One region of the Aliiglaciecola sp. NS0011-25 genome, then DNA from elsewhere that is predicted to be linked to it. Evidence: predicted binding sites of a transcription regulator. Region 1 holds the regulator's gene; each other region holds the start of a gene.
The links. The regulator FNR, encoded in region 1, switches genes on or off when oxygen is low (the NO sensors DNR and NnrR bind a similar motif). The targets are predictions, from matches to a motif close to TTGATCTAGATCAA.
Positions count from the first base shown of each region.

Region 1 (4,765 bases):
ACCATCCACTAGCCAACGGCCTTTGTGCGCAATGGGTGGAAACAGGGCAGGTATTGCACAGGATGCTCTAACCGCATCCGCAATAGGACCTTGAGTAAATGAAACCTCTTTACCACTATATAAATCGGTCGCCACAACACCTAAGGGTTTGGATAAGTGTTCAAAGTCTCGTTCGCAAAAATTGTCTTCGAGGGCTTTAAACACTTTAATTCCGCTAGCCAGTCCACCTTTACGAAATCCAACCCCTAACAGTCCTAAAACTTGCCACTCAGTTAGAGAGCTTGCCCATTCTGCGAGTGGATCCAGTTTATTGCTTGCATACGCGGCTCCTACATAGGCACCAATGGAACAACCAGCGACCACGTCAACCTTGATGCCTAGTTCTTCTAACGCCTGTATTATACCTATATGCGCCCAACCTCGAGCAGCGCCGCTTCCTAGTGCTAATCCAATTTTCATTTACTAAAATGATCCTTAACTAATATTGATTATTTTGACAGTGTCATCAGCACTTGTTGAAGGTGTAGAAAAATCTTCTTGATCAAATCCAATATCACCGTTAACAAACGGTGTTTGTTGCGTCTCTAAGGTTTTAAAGTCGAAAAGTTCACTATCGGCAAGATGCGAAGGCACGACATTCTGCATTGCCCTAAACATACTTTCAATCCTACCCGGAAAACGCTTGTTCCAGTCTACTAGCATGTTTTTAATAACTTTGCGTTGTAGGTTCTCTTGCGAGCCACATAAATTACAAGGAATAATCGGGAACTCAATTAAATCAGAATATTGGGTAATTTCTTTTTCAGCACAATAGGCTAGGGGACGAATGACCATTTGTTTGCCATCATCGCTGACTAACTTGGGAGGCATAGATTTTAAGCGTCCGCCATAAAACATGTTTAAGAATAGTGTCTCTAACATGTCGTCACGGTGGTGCCCCAACGCGATTTTAGTTGCGCCTAGTCGGGTTGCCGTCTTGTAAAGTATCCCTCTGCGTAATCTAGAGCATAGTGAACAAGTTGTTTTTCCCTCTGGAATTTTATCTTTTACAATCGAATAGGTGTCTTCTGTGACGATTTCAAATGCAACTTGCAATTCTTGTAAGTAATTAGGCAGTATCTGAGCGGGGAAGCCTGGTTGCTTCTGATCTAAATTAACCGCAATAATTTCAAATTTAATTGGCGCAATCTTTTGCAGAAACATTAAAATATCAAGCATGGTGTAACTGTCTTTTCCGCCAGACAGGCAGACCATTACCTTATCGCCATCTTCGATCATATTAAAATCGGCAATTGCTTTGCCTACATTTCGTCTTAGGCGCTTTTGAAGTTTATTAAAACTGTATTTTTTACTCTCAGACAGAGACTCGACCTTACTCATCTTATTCCTAGAAAAACATTGCTATCAGCGCGGATTATACCTGTCCTCATAAAGGACATAAACACCCTAAATTTAAATGTTTGCAGTCATTTTCTAAGAATCACAAGGTTATGTAAGGTTAATGTTTAAGAGGACACTCAAAGCCTTCTGGTTTAATTGCTAAAACGTCACAATTGAGTGAATCTATTGTATGTTCAGCCGTGTTACCGATAAGGGCGGCTGTAATACCGGTGCGACCTACAGTACCGATAACCACTAACTCTGCGTCGATAGCTTTTGCCACTGAAGGAATGACATCCTCAGGCAAACCTTCACTAAGATGCTGATTTTCTTGTGGGATATTGAATTCTTGAGCGTGCTCAAGCATACATTTGGCGTGGTGTTGTTTAACTGACTCTGTATAGCCAACCGGATCGAACTCTGGTATTTCGATGGCAATATTAACCGGTGTACCTGGGTAAGAATTAACCAAGTTTACATGTCCTTCCAGTAAATCAGCCATCAATCCAGCGGTTTTAGTGATTAACTTGTTTAAGCTATGATGTTCTTCATCTTCACTGCCCACATCTACCGCAGCTAAAATATTGCCATTAATAGGCCAATCATGTTCTTTGACAAGTAAAACTGGAACCGGTGATTTACGTAGGATATGCCAATCAGTAGGGGTGAATATCACTGACTTTAGGGTGTCATGCTCGTGGGTTCCTTTGACGATTAAATCATAGCTGTGATCAATCACTTCGAACAATACACTTTCATATGGCCGATTATGCCAGACCACTTTTATATCTACTGAAATAGATGAGTTAGCCGCTAGGGGTTCAACTATATTGGCAAGCCAATCGGTTTTGTCATCCACCACAGCTTGGCGCATCGTTTCTCTTTCATCCACGGTGAGCATAGTGGTCATTTCATAAGAGAAATCATATATGGACAGAAACGCAGTAATACTGGCGCCGGTCTTTTCTGCCAATAAAAGCGCTCTTTTAAACGCTTTTTGATCTTCTGTAGTTGGGTCTACAACAGCTAGTATTTTGTTAAATACGGACATAAATTAATTCCCTTCAAACGTTTACACTACGTATATTAAGTGTATGGCTACTTTAGCTAGTTTGCCAATTAACAGACTAATTGTTTTGACCTGAATCAATTTAAATTAAAAGACTTAACCGCAGGCTTGTTTATTTAAAACGTGTTCACCAAGTTTTTCTCTAAGTACCGCCAAATTGAGAATTTGTATAAATTTCCCATCAACTTTGATGATATTTTCTTTTTGAAAACGGGTGAGTAAACGACTCACGGTTTCAACAGTTAAACCAAGGTGATTACCAATTTCGTTTCGGGTCATGGTTAAATTAAATTCTAATTCAGAAAAACCGCGGGAGCGAAAACGATCTGATAGATTAATTAGGAAGTGGGCAAGACGTTCTTCTGCTGTGCGCTTGTTTAATAACATCATGAGACTGTGATCTTGGTTTATTTCTGTGCTCATAATTTTAAGCATTTCTTTGCGCAGTGTAGGAAGTTGTGCGCTCATAATATCTAACTTGTCGTAAGGTAACTCACAAACCATGGAGGTTTCCATCGCTTGATTATAACTTTGATATTTTTCAGAAAATAGTCCATCAAAGCCGACAATATCACCGGGAAAATGAAACCCTGTAATTTGTTGTTCGCCATCGGGAGAGGTTATGTAAGATTTAAATGAGCCCGTTCTTACTGCAAACAGCGACGTAAATTTTTGCCCAGGAATAGTTAATTGATCATTTTTATGCAAAGGGCGCTTGCGTTCTATGATTTCGTCCAAACTCTCCATTTCAGTCTGATTCAGAGCCACCGGTATACATAGGTGATTAAAACTGCAGTTTTGGCAGCGAATACTGAACTTGTTCGGATCTGACATTAGTTAATTCCAATTAATTCATTAGTTACCAATTATGAATCCCTTGGTAACATAAAATCAAGCCAAATAAGCATAATAAGACTGCAACGCTTCGTTTTACCACTGGTTGGGTCAACCATCCTCTTATTTGGCTGGCGCTGGCTCCCATTGCTAACATGATGGGCAAAGTGCCCAAGCCAAAGCAAAACATGGTGATAGCACCTTGTACCACACTGCCGGTGGAAACACTCCATGTTAACGTCGAATAAACCAATCCACAGGGCAACCAGCCCCAGATTAGGCCATAGGGTACAGCATAGATTGGGTGTTTAAAGGGAATGAAACGCTTTGATATGGGACTAATTTTACGCCAAAAAATAGCGCCAACTTTTTCTACTTTAACCAGTAGTTTTGACCACTGTCCCACATATAATCCAAGCAGAACCATAAATACTCCGCCAAAAAGGGTCAGTGCTTGAGGATTGATAAAGGATTTTGTGGTGACGATCTGACCCAACAGCCCAGCGATTGCGCCAGCGAAACTATAAGATAAAATGCGGCCTGAATTATAGGCAATTAAATACGGCCATTGTGACTTATTCTTTGGTAATGCAAAGGTAAATGAGGTCACAATTCCACCGCACATCCCAGCGCAATGCACACTTCCAGCAAGTCCGATTAATATTGCAGAAAACCAGCTTAAGTCGTTCATTTGTCGTTAGTTTTTGGCTTTTTTACTTGTACTTTTTTATCCACGTCATCATCGAATAGAATGTTGTATCCTTGACGCTCTAAATCTTCAAACTGATTGGATTTGACCGCCCAAAAAAAGATCCCTATGGCTAACAGTACTAGCACAATAGCGATGGGGATTAGCACATAAATGATACTCACTTTAATTTCCTATTAGCGCTGGTTAACGTAGTAAACGAATAGAGTTTGCGACCACAATAATTGAACTTAACGACATGCCAATTACGGCCATCCACGGGCTTAAATATCCGGCTACTGCTAGGGGAAGAATTAACGCGTTATAGCCAATGGCCCAAACCATGTTCTGTTTGATTTTGGTACGCACTTTAATCGCCATACTAACAGCAAACTTAACATTACTTAATTTTGAATTTAATAAAATGATATCGGCAGAACGTTTCGCCATGTCACTGGCGTCACCTACCGCAATTGATACATCAGCAGCGGCCAAAACTGGGGCGTCATTGATGCCATCACCAATCATCAAAACTTTGTGTCCTTTGGCTTGTAAGTTTTGAATGTATGTCAGTTTTTGTATTGGCGTTTGTCTAAAATAAACGTTTGGGATACCTAAAGAATCAGCGACCAAAGACGCGTTTATTTCTGAGTCACCACTTAACATCACCAATTGTTTGCTGCGTAAGTCATCGACGAGTTGTTTTGCGTCTTTTTTAACTACATCTTTTACGCTAAATGCAGCAATTAACTGATTGCCCAATTGCAGATAAACTCGAGAGTCATCCTCAGTGG
Region 1 covers NZ_BAABWR010000019.1:14,924-19,688, reverse strand. Annotated here, with positions in the region: gene ABWV72_RS15990 (patatin-like phospholipase family protein) at 1-459, opposite strand, end outside; gene ttcA (tRNA 2-thiocytidine(32) synthetase TtcA) at 475-1,362, opposite strand; gene uspE (universal stress protein UspE) at 1,499-2,431, opposite strand; gene fnr (fumarate/nitrate reduction transcriptional regulator Fnr) at 2,546-3,283, opposite strand; gene ABWV72_RS15970 (sulfite exporter TauE/SafE family protein) at 3,309-3,974, opposite strand; gene ccoS (cbb3-type cytochrome oxidase assembly protein CcoS) at 3,971-4,156, opposite strand; gene ABWV72_RS15960 (heavy metal translocating P-type ATPase) at 4,179-4,765, opposite strand, start outside.

Region 2 (4,765 bases), on a different contig from region 1:
ACAGGTTCACTACTGCGCTGGGGTTTTGAAGAGGTATTTGTCTCTTTCATAGGTGTTTGAACATTCATAAACTTCCCCAAAATAACCAGCTAAATAAAACGATGACTGATAGTACGCCAGCCCATTGCCCTGCTATTAACAAATTGGCTGGTACGCTTATTTGACCAATACGAATCGGCATGACTCTCGGAAATAACTGAAAGAACGTCCATGCGTGGAATAGACTGGCAAACAAGGCTAATGCGTTTATGGCTAGCACCCAAGGTTGGCCCATTGCGGTTTGCCAGTTGGTCCATTGATTTTCACCTTGCCATAAACAGTAAACGCCAGAGACTAAACACAAGATAAAAAACGTGAGGGGCAATACTGTCGCTTCGCGCAACATATAAGCTTTAAACTCATTGTGTTTTAACCACCAGGTTCGAGAAAGCGTTGTGCGATAAGTCATAAATTCCCCTTAAATAATTGGATAATCATGTCTTTAGCTGATTCAACTTTGGATTGATTGACTGCTGCCGCGGGATCTACATTTTTCGGACAGACTTTTGAACAAAAGCCGACAAAGGTGCAGCTCCACGCGCCTTCCTCGGTATTCAATAAAGGCATTCGTTGCGCTTTTCCATGATCACGACTATCTAGGTTATAACGATGTGCTAGGGTAATCGCTGCAGGCCCTAAAAATTCAGGATTTAAGCCAAATTGTGGGCAGGCCGCGTAACATAGTCCACAATTGATACAATCGGAAAACTGCTGGTATTTGGCCATTTGCGCGGGCGTTTGTCGGTTCGCTTCAGTGGGGTTTTTATCATCGGCAATAAGATAGGGTTTGACCGCTTCTAGGTGAGTTAAAAACGCATCCATATCCACTATTAAGTCCCGCTCTACCGGCAAATGGGCTAGCGGTTCTATGACTACTTCGTCGTGGTAGTCACGTAAAAATACTTTGCAGCCTAGTTTCGGAACACCGTTGACCATAAGTCCGCATGAGCCACAAATCGCCATTCTACAAGACCAACGAAAGCTCAATGAAGGATCTAGCTCTTCCTTGATGTAATTGAGGGCATCAAGCACCGAAGTGCTGTCGTCAACGGGAACGTTAAATTGTTGAACAAAAGGGCTTTGAGATGTTTCTGGTAGATAGCGAGCTATACTGATCGTTTTCATGATGAGACTCCTTTGCCTGCATCACCATAGGCTCTTGCTGCTGGTGGTAATAACGAAATATCAACCGGCTGCCAAGCTAAATGCGCATCACCATTGGCTTGATAATAAACCAGACTATGTTGTAAATACTGCTCATCGTCACGCTGGGTGCAACCTTCATCAAGGCGCTGGTGAGCACCTCTAGATTCACGGCGCAATAACGCCGCTAAGCAGGTTGCTTCAGCCACATCTATACCAAACCCAAGCTCGATACACTGCAATAGCTCGGTATTGTAGCCAAGGCTTTTATCTGCGATTGTTATTTGTTGATAGCGTGTTTTGAGCTCTCGGATGGTGTTCAACGTTTGCTGTAATCCTGCTTGATCGCGATAAATTCCACAGCCTTGTTCCATGGTTTTTAATAACTCTCGTTTTATCGCTACCCAACTTTCTCGACCTTGTTGATTACGCAATGTGGTTATACGTTGTTGTTGAACTTCAAACTGAGCTTCTAAATCAGCTGAGGGCGTGAGTTCTCGCTGTTGACTAAATGCTACCGCTTGCTCGCCGGCTAGACGGCCAAATACCAATAACTCACTGAGCGAATTGGAACCTAAGCGGTTAGCCCCATGCAGGCCAACCGAAGCACATTCTCCGGCGGCAAAGAGTCCTTTTATTGAGGTTTCACACTTGGCATTGGTGGTGATCCCGCCCATGGTGTAATGCACCGCAGGGCGCACCGGTATAGGCTCCTTGACTGGGTCTACATTGACATAGGATTTTGCCAGCTCACATATAAAGGGAAGGCGTTCGTGTAAGTAGGCTTTTCCGAGGTGCCGTAAATCAAGATAGACAACGTCACTGTCGCCGAAGCGGCCAGTACGTCCTGCCTGTTGTTCATGCCAAAACGCCTGTGACAGTTTGTCTCTAGGCCCCAGTTCCATGTATTTATTTTTAGGCTCACCTACAGGTGTTTCCGGACCTAAACCGTAATCTTGCAGGTAACGGTAGCCCTGTTTGTTGAGCATTAAGCCACCTTCACCACGTGAGGCTTCAGTAATCAGTATCCCTGAACCTGGCAGGCCGGTGGGATGGTATTGCACAAATTCCATGTCGCGCAGTGCCACACCATGACGATAGGCCAGTGCCATACCATCACCGGTTACAATGCCACCATTGGTGTTGAAGCGAAATAGTCTTCCTGCACCACCGGTTGCCAAAATAACCGATTTAGCTCGAATAAAATGCAATTCACCTGTGGCTATTTCCAAGGCGACAATGCCCGAAATTTGTCCATCATTGACTAACAAATCGAGCACAAAAAATTCATCTAGACGCTGGATTTGATTAAAGCGTAAGGAGGTTTGAAATAACGTATGTAACATGTGGAAGCCGGTTTTATCGGCTGCAAACCAAGTGCGTTCTATTTTCATGCCGCCAAAGCGACGAACTTGCACTGAACCACCTTTTTTGCGGCTCCAAGGGCAACCCCAGTGTTCCAATTGCACTAATTCTTGATGAGCATGGCGCACGAAGTAATCGACTACAGATTGCTCTGCTAACCAGTCACCACCTGCGACAGTGTCTTCAATGTGCGCGGCAAAACTATCATCTTCACGGGTAACCGCCGCTGCTCCACCTTCTGCCGCAACAGTGTGCGAGCGCATAGGATAAACTTTGGAAACTAAACCGATACTTAAATTAAGGCCGGCTGCTTGTGCCTGCTCAGCTGCAGCAATACTGGCTCGTAACCCCGCACCGCCACCTCCAACGATAAGTACATCATAATCTAGGTATTTCATTTGGTCCCATTCCCTATAGATTTGTTATCCAACCCAAAACAAGTATTCGCTAAAAGGTGATATCTCTAGGTAGATAATATAACCATAAATAAACTGTGGTTAATACTGTTAAACGACTAAATAATGACCTTGATCAATTAATTTTATTTAGTGGTCTTGTTTGGGGGCATTTTGTGGGGGAGGAGACTGGGTGTTTTTGGCAGACCGCGATCATAATGAACAAAGCAAGCCATAGCTTGCTCGTTGTTTAACTCATTTTCTTTAACCAGCTCAGTGGAGCTATGCTCAAAATTGGCCGAATGACTGCCCAAGGCCATTTAGGCACGTAGCTGTTTGCGCCTTCTTTTTCTATTTCTTTGATAATTGCTTTACAGCCGGTTTCTGTATCTACAATAAAGGGGACTTTTTTAACTTTTTCGTTAATTTCACTTTTGATAAAACCAGGGTGTACGGTGGATACTTTAATGGGGGTATCCAAAACGTCAATTCTGATTCCTTCAGTGAGTGAACTTAGTCCGGCTTTGGTGGCGGCATAAACGTTCATCGCTCTTCGTGCTCCACGAATCGCGCTTATCGATGAAATGGTCACTAAATGGCCGCTATTCTGCTGTCTGAATATTGCCATTGCAGCTTCACACTGTGCTAATGCCGAAACGAAATTGGTGATGGCTGTCTGCTTATTGGCGTGAAAGTATCCCGTACCTATGGCAGCTCCTTTTCCCATTCCTGCATTAACAATCACTCTGTCTAATTGTCCCAATTCTTGATGAAACTCGTTGAATACTTCGAATACCTGTTCATGGTTGTCTACGTCTAGCGATTTGATTGAGACGGTGATATTTGGGTTGATACTGAGTAGTTCTTGTTTTAATGCTTCTAACCGCTCAATACGGCGAGCGCAAAGTGCCAAATTTCGGTTCATTTTGGCAAATTCAATGGCCATGCCTTTACCTAAGCCTGAGCTGGCGCCGGTAATTAATATGTTTTTTCTGCTCATAATTGGCCTATGTTTTTGAGTTTCATGATTAAAAATTATTTATAGGTGATTAAAGATTTATGTTGACCTTCGAAATGACTATGGTCATTTAAGGTAGACAAAAATACTCTAGATTGGGTGTTTACTAACTTAGTAATACCGCAGTTTACCAGGGTCCAATTTACTTGCATTACATTGCTTGGCGGGATTCCTAACAAATATTGACTAACCACCGAAATCGGTCCGCCGGAGGTGAAAACCGCGACTTTTTTGGCACCTTTTGCGTTGTTAATCACATTTTCCAACGCGCCTTTTATGCGATTCAGGTATCGCTCCCATGACTCGACATATTCGTCACAGTGTTGGCCTGACATCCAGCGATTCATGGCGTCGTTGAATAATTTCTCAAAGGCTGCTTTTGGATTGTTTTGGGTTAATAACCAGTTTTTAACTGAAGGTGCATCAGTAAACTCCGGCCCCATTTGGGCAATTATGTCGTTATGATCGTATTCATTCCAATTGGCATCGAAATTCCAATTCGATTCATCAACTACGGATGACATCCCAGACAAACAATTTTGTAAGGTTTGTTTATGCCGTAACATACTGCCTAAAAACACCTTATCAAAGTCGCCTATCCGAGTCTGTAATGAATTACCTAACAGCTTAGCTTGCTGATGTCCGACATCCGAAAGCTTATCGTAATTTTGTTGGCCAAAAGAGGCTTGGCCATGTCTAATTAAATAAATGGCTGTCAAATTTTATCCTATTAAATCGTTGTTCAAAGCATCAAATAAGCTTGATGGTATCATCAAGCTTATAGCCTAGTGTATTCCCTTAGTAT
Region 2 covers NZ_BAABWR010000006.1:67,712-72,476, forward strand. Annotated here, with positions in the region: gene frdD (fumarate reductase subunit FrdD) at 1-68, opposite strand, end outside; gene ABWV72_RS06830 (fumarate reductase subunit C) at 65-448, opposite strand; gene ABWV72_RS06835 (succinate dehydrogenase/fumarate reductase iron-sulfur subunit) at 445-1,164, opposite strand; gene frdA (fumarate reductase (quinol) flavoprotein subunit) at 1,161-2,945, opposite strand; gene ABWV72_RS06845 (SDR family oxidoreductase) at 3,193-3,942, opposite strand; gene ABWV72_RS06850 (histidine phosphatase family protein) at 3,978-4,679, opposite strand.
Region 2: a site for FNR is predicted at 3,069-3,082, ahead of frdA (fumarate reductase (quinol) flavoprotein subunit). Genes of this name have one in related genera too.

Region 3 (4,765 bases), on a different contig from region 1:
AGCCGCAAAAATGGCACCACCGGCAGTGATAAACCATACTTGGTTTCCATCCCAATGGGGACCAATTGTGTTGATCATAACTCGTCGTTCTTGATCGGTTTTGCCAATCAGCGTTAACAATGCGCCTACGCCTAAATCAAAACCGTCGGTAACAGCAAAGCCTATGAGTAATACACCAATTAACACCCACCAGATAACGCGCAGCGTTTCATAGTCAATCATGAGTTTGCTCCTTGAGGTTGTTCATTATTCAGTAACTGAGCGGCTTCTTCTAATTCACGCTCGGCGTCAGCGAAGGTCTCGCTAGGTCCTTTTTTGGCGTACTTTTGCATGAGATAGAAGGCTGCAATAAACATAATTGCGTAGAAAAATGTGTAGGCAATTATTGTAATGACGACATCAGTCACAGATAAATTTGATACCGATGCATGTACGGGTAGTATTTCTGCAATCGACCAAGGTTGACGGCCATATTCTGCTACAAACCATCCGGCTTCAGAGGCAATCCAAGGAAGCGGCAGGCTGTAAAGTGCAAATTTCAACAACCAACGAGGCTTGGTAATCTGATGCTTAGTGGAATAGTAAAACGCAAGGGCGAACAGTACTAACATCGCAAACCCAGATGCAACCATCAGCCTGAAACTCCAAAATAACGGAGCAACTTTAGGGATGCTGTAGTCTACTGCTTGTTGAATAGCTTGTTCCGACGGGTTGCTGACATCTTCGGTAAATGGTTGCAACAACATGGCAAAGCCTAAATTGTCTTTGTGTTGTTCAAAGTCAGCGCGCTCATTGACAGTCGCTTCTCCATTCCTGACTTTATCTAGTAAGTCGTAGGCTATAATTCCAGATAAAATTCGTTCTCTGTGACGCTCTTTATGCTCTTTTAATCCGACCACTTCTTCGTCTAGAGAACGAGTGGCAATAATACCCATGGCATAGGGAATTTGAATTGCATAATCGACTGTTTGGGTCTCATCGTTGGGTATCCCAAATAGGGTAAATGCCGCTGGAGCAGGTTGTGTCTCATATTCTGCTTCTACTGCCGCTAATTTTACCTTTTGAACATCACCTAATTCGTAGCCACTTTCATCACCCAATATAATGACCGAAATCACCGAGGCCAAACCAAAACTGGCGGCAATGGCAAAAGAACGTCTAGCAAAAGCAACGTCTTTATTTTTCAGTAGATAATATGACGAAATCGCTAATACAAAAATAGCGCCTGTGACGTATCCTGCAGAAACGGTATGTACAAATTTAACCTGTGCAACGGGGTTGAAAATTACCTCTGCAAAACTGGTCATTTCCATCCGCATGGATTCAAAGTTGAATTCAGCTCCTACTGGAAACTGCATCCAACCATTTGCAATTAAAATCCAAAGTGCTGAGAAGTTAGATCCAATTGCAACCAGCCAAGTAGTCATTAAGTGTTTTACCTTGGTCATTTTGTCCCAACCAAAGAAAAACAAACCAACGAATGTAGACTCTAAAAAGAACGCCATGAGCCCTTCAATTGCCAAAGGTGCGCCGAAAATATCACCGACATAATGGGAATAATAAGACCAGTTCATACCGAACTGAAATTCCATGGTTAAGCCTGTGGCAACGCCAATGGCAAAGTTGATCCCAAACAACTTACCCCAAAACTTGGTCATTTGTTTGTAGATTTCTTTGCCAGTCAAAACATAAACTGATTCCATTATGGCAAGCATAAAGCTCAGCCCTAAGGTTAATGGAACAAATATGAAATGAAACATGACGGTAGAGGCAAATTGCCAACGAGATAACTCGATAAGAGTCTCGTTCATACTGTTTCTCCTAGTGATTAAAAATGTGTTTGCGCATAAAGAGTTAGCGAAATTTATTATATTCCGAAGATTTCTAACTCGGAGTTGATCCTAATCAACAGAATTGCATTCAACGTGCCAAATTTTGAAATTCATGTAACCATATGAAATTACGAGGGTTTTATTTTTACCATGGCTCTAAATAGGGGGGGTGGTTGTCACTTATGACAGAGGTTCTGTCATAAGTGACAATATGTGATTTAATCACAAGTAGATTATTGACCTATAGGCGCTGTGACACTAAAAGCACCGCGAATATCCTTTAAAGAGAAGTTGATTGCTGTGTCTTGTGGGTAGTGCTGGTTAATTTTGTTGGATAATTCAGGTGAAATATTTGTGCCGTGGCAGGCGATACATAGCTGGCCAGTAGGAATCGCTTTCATCATCCTAAATTGACCGTTTACGGTATCGCTGAATACTAATTTATCTATCGGTCTTCCATTTTGAGCTTGTTGTTCAAACTCAAGTAATACAGGCTTTTGCCATTCATTTGGCAGATTAAGAGGGTTACGAGTTTTTAAGCTAGTGCGACTTAATTGCCAGCCATCAGTGGATAGTTCGGCGGCTATTTTCGGTGCTTCATTCTGACAAACTTCCACTGCATTTTCAAAACCGCCAGTAGCAATTGCGTCCAATAATGCGCTTTTGAGTTGCTTTCCAAATTGCGCCATTTTTTCCTTGGCGATTTGTTTATACGCTGCATTATCTTGTTGATTTTCAACTTTATTGTTGGCCAATGGTATATTTGATTTTGTTATTTCATTTGCATTGGCTAGCGTCATATATAACCCAAAACCGGATATGATCGATAAGCTAACTGTCGTTGAATATATTGCCAAAATCTTGTTCATAATTATTCCTACTCTAAACGTTCTATTCCAAGTGCTTTTAACACATACTTTTCGTAAACAGGTTCACTGGTGCCGGTGCGCATTTTGCGCATAAAATACTTTTCAAATGCGATTTTGGCTAAATGCACCCATTTGCCCTTTTTAAACCAAGCGACATTGCGGGGAGGAATTTGCGGCATTGCCACAAATGCTGCCCCAGTATTTCCCATGTCGGCTAGGCAAATTGCGTGCATAGTACCTTTGGTTTGCGGTGGTTGATTGTCAATAATGAGAGCTTTTAGATTGTGCGCAATAGCTGTCATCATTGTTTCTATCATGTAACCGGTTTTAGGCGTCCCTGTGGGCACTGGTGTTGTCTCAACTGGTGGAATAGCAACACAAACACCGCCCGAAAAAATAGTTGGATAAGTTGGATTACGATGGAATTCATCGGTAACAACAAATCCCTTTGGATTGCACAAGCCGTCAACATTTGCGACTGCATCCACGCCACTAAAAGGCGGTATTAACATGGCGTGATGAAAAGGCAGCTGATGTTCTAATTCCACTTCTCCTTTACGGTTTAATTCGGATACATGCATCATATTTTCACAGACTTCATCTACAGTGCCATTGCATGTCCATTTTATATCTCGAGATCTGAGTTCCGACTCCAACATGGTTTTGGAATCTCCAACACCACCTAATCCCATGTGTCCGATGTAGGGTTCACTGGTAACAAAATGGATTGGAACTTTATGGCGGATTTTGGCATCGCGAAGAGCTTTATCTAATATAAACGCATATTCGTAAGCTGGCCCAAAACAACTTGCGCCTTGAAACGCACCAACCACAACTGGACCGGGGTTTTTCAGCAGTTTTTCGAAATCTAGATAACATTGTTTGGCATGATCTAAGGTACATATGGATTGGGTATAATAATCTGGGCCAGCTCCTTTAATATTACTAAACGCGAGTTTTGGACCTGTAGCGATTATCAAATAATCGTAACTTATGCTTTCATTTTCATGGGTTAAAATAACCTTGTTTGCGGCATCAATTTTGTCCACTTTTGCACAAATGAACTCTATGCCTTTTTTGTTCAGATATTTTTCAATCGGCATTGTTATGGCGTCAGGTTCCCGCCAGCCAACTGCGACCCAAGGGTTCGATGGCACAAAACGGAACTCTGGTCGTTCATTGACGACAACGACTTGATGTTCTTTACCGAGTATTTCCTTTGTTTCATAAGCCGCTGGCATGCCACCGGTTCCTGCACCTAAGATCACTACTTTAGCCATTTTAGTTCCTCACTTATCTTATCGTTGTTAATAGTTACGATATGTGAACATTATGTAAGCAAGAGGCGTGCTATAAATTCAAAAAATTTAACATGTTGAAAAGTATGCAGTTTATTAAGTATTGATGAACTAGCTTAGATAAACCTTGATTCCTTTGTCATTTTTGTCACAGAATGAGTCAATATTGACTTACTGGCGAGCTATCTGGATATGAATATTGGTGTAGTGCAATCGATGATCGATGCCATGGAAAAACCGGCAATTTTTATCGATCTTGAATATCGTATTTTAGCGGTAAATTCCGCCTATCGAGATACTTACGAAAATGAAGTCATTGTTGGTAAAAGCAGTTGTTTTGAAATTTCTCACGGTAATTCATCTCCTTGCGATAAACATGGCGAAGACTGTCCTATGGAGCAATGTAAAAAAACCAATAGAACCAGCAGTGTCATTCACATTCACGATACGCCTTATGGTAAAACCTATTGCGATATTTTGATGAAACCGATTAAAGATGAAAATGGCATAACCACAGGTTTTCTAGAAGTGCTTGATCGCATAAGGTTTGCCTCTAATGAGTCTAATGCACAGCTGATGATAGGTGCATCAGAGCCGTTTAAAACCATGCTGAATAAAATTAACCGCTCTGCTAAGGCCGATATCGCGGTATTACTGCATGGTGAAACCGGCACAGGAAAAGAGCTAGTTGCTAAAGCGGTTCACGAGTCGAGCGCTCGGGCACAAAAGCCTTTCGTTATAATTGAATGCACAGGCCTTAACGAAA
Region 3 covers NZ_BAABWR010000015.1:39,055-43,819, reverse strand. Annotated here, with positions in the region: gene cydB (cytochrome d ubiquinol oxidase subunit II) at 1-222, opposite strand, end outside; gene ABWV72_RS13980 (cytochrome ubiquinol oxidase subunit I) at 219-1,811, opposite strand; gene ABWV72_RS13975 (Tll0287-like domain-containing protein) at 2,066-2,701, opposite strand; gene ABWV72_RS13970 (NAD(P)/FAD-dependent oxidoreductase) at 2,710-3,981, opposite strand; gene ABWV72_RS13965 (sigma-54 interaction domain-containing protein) at 4,192-4,765, shown strand, end outside.
Region 3: a site for FNR is predicted at 1,896-1,909, ahead of ABWV72_RS13980 (cytochrome ubiquinol oxidase subunit I). Genes of this name have one in related genera too.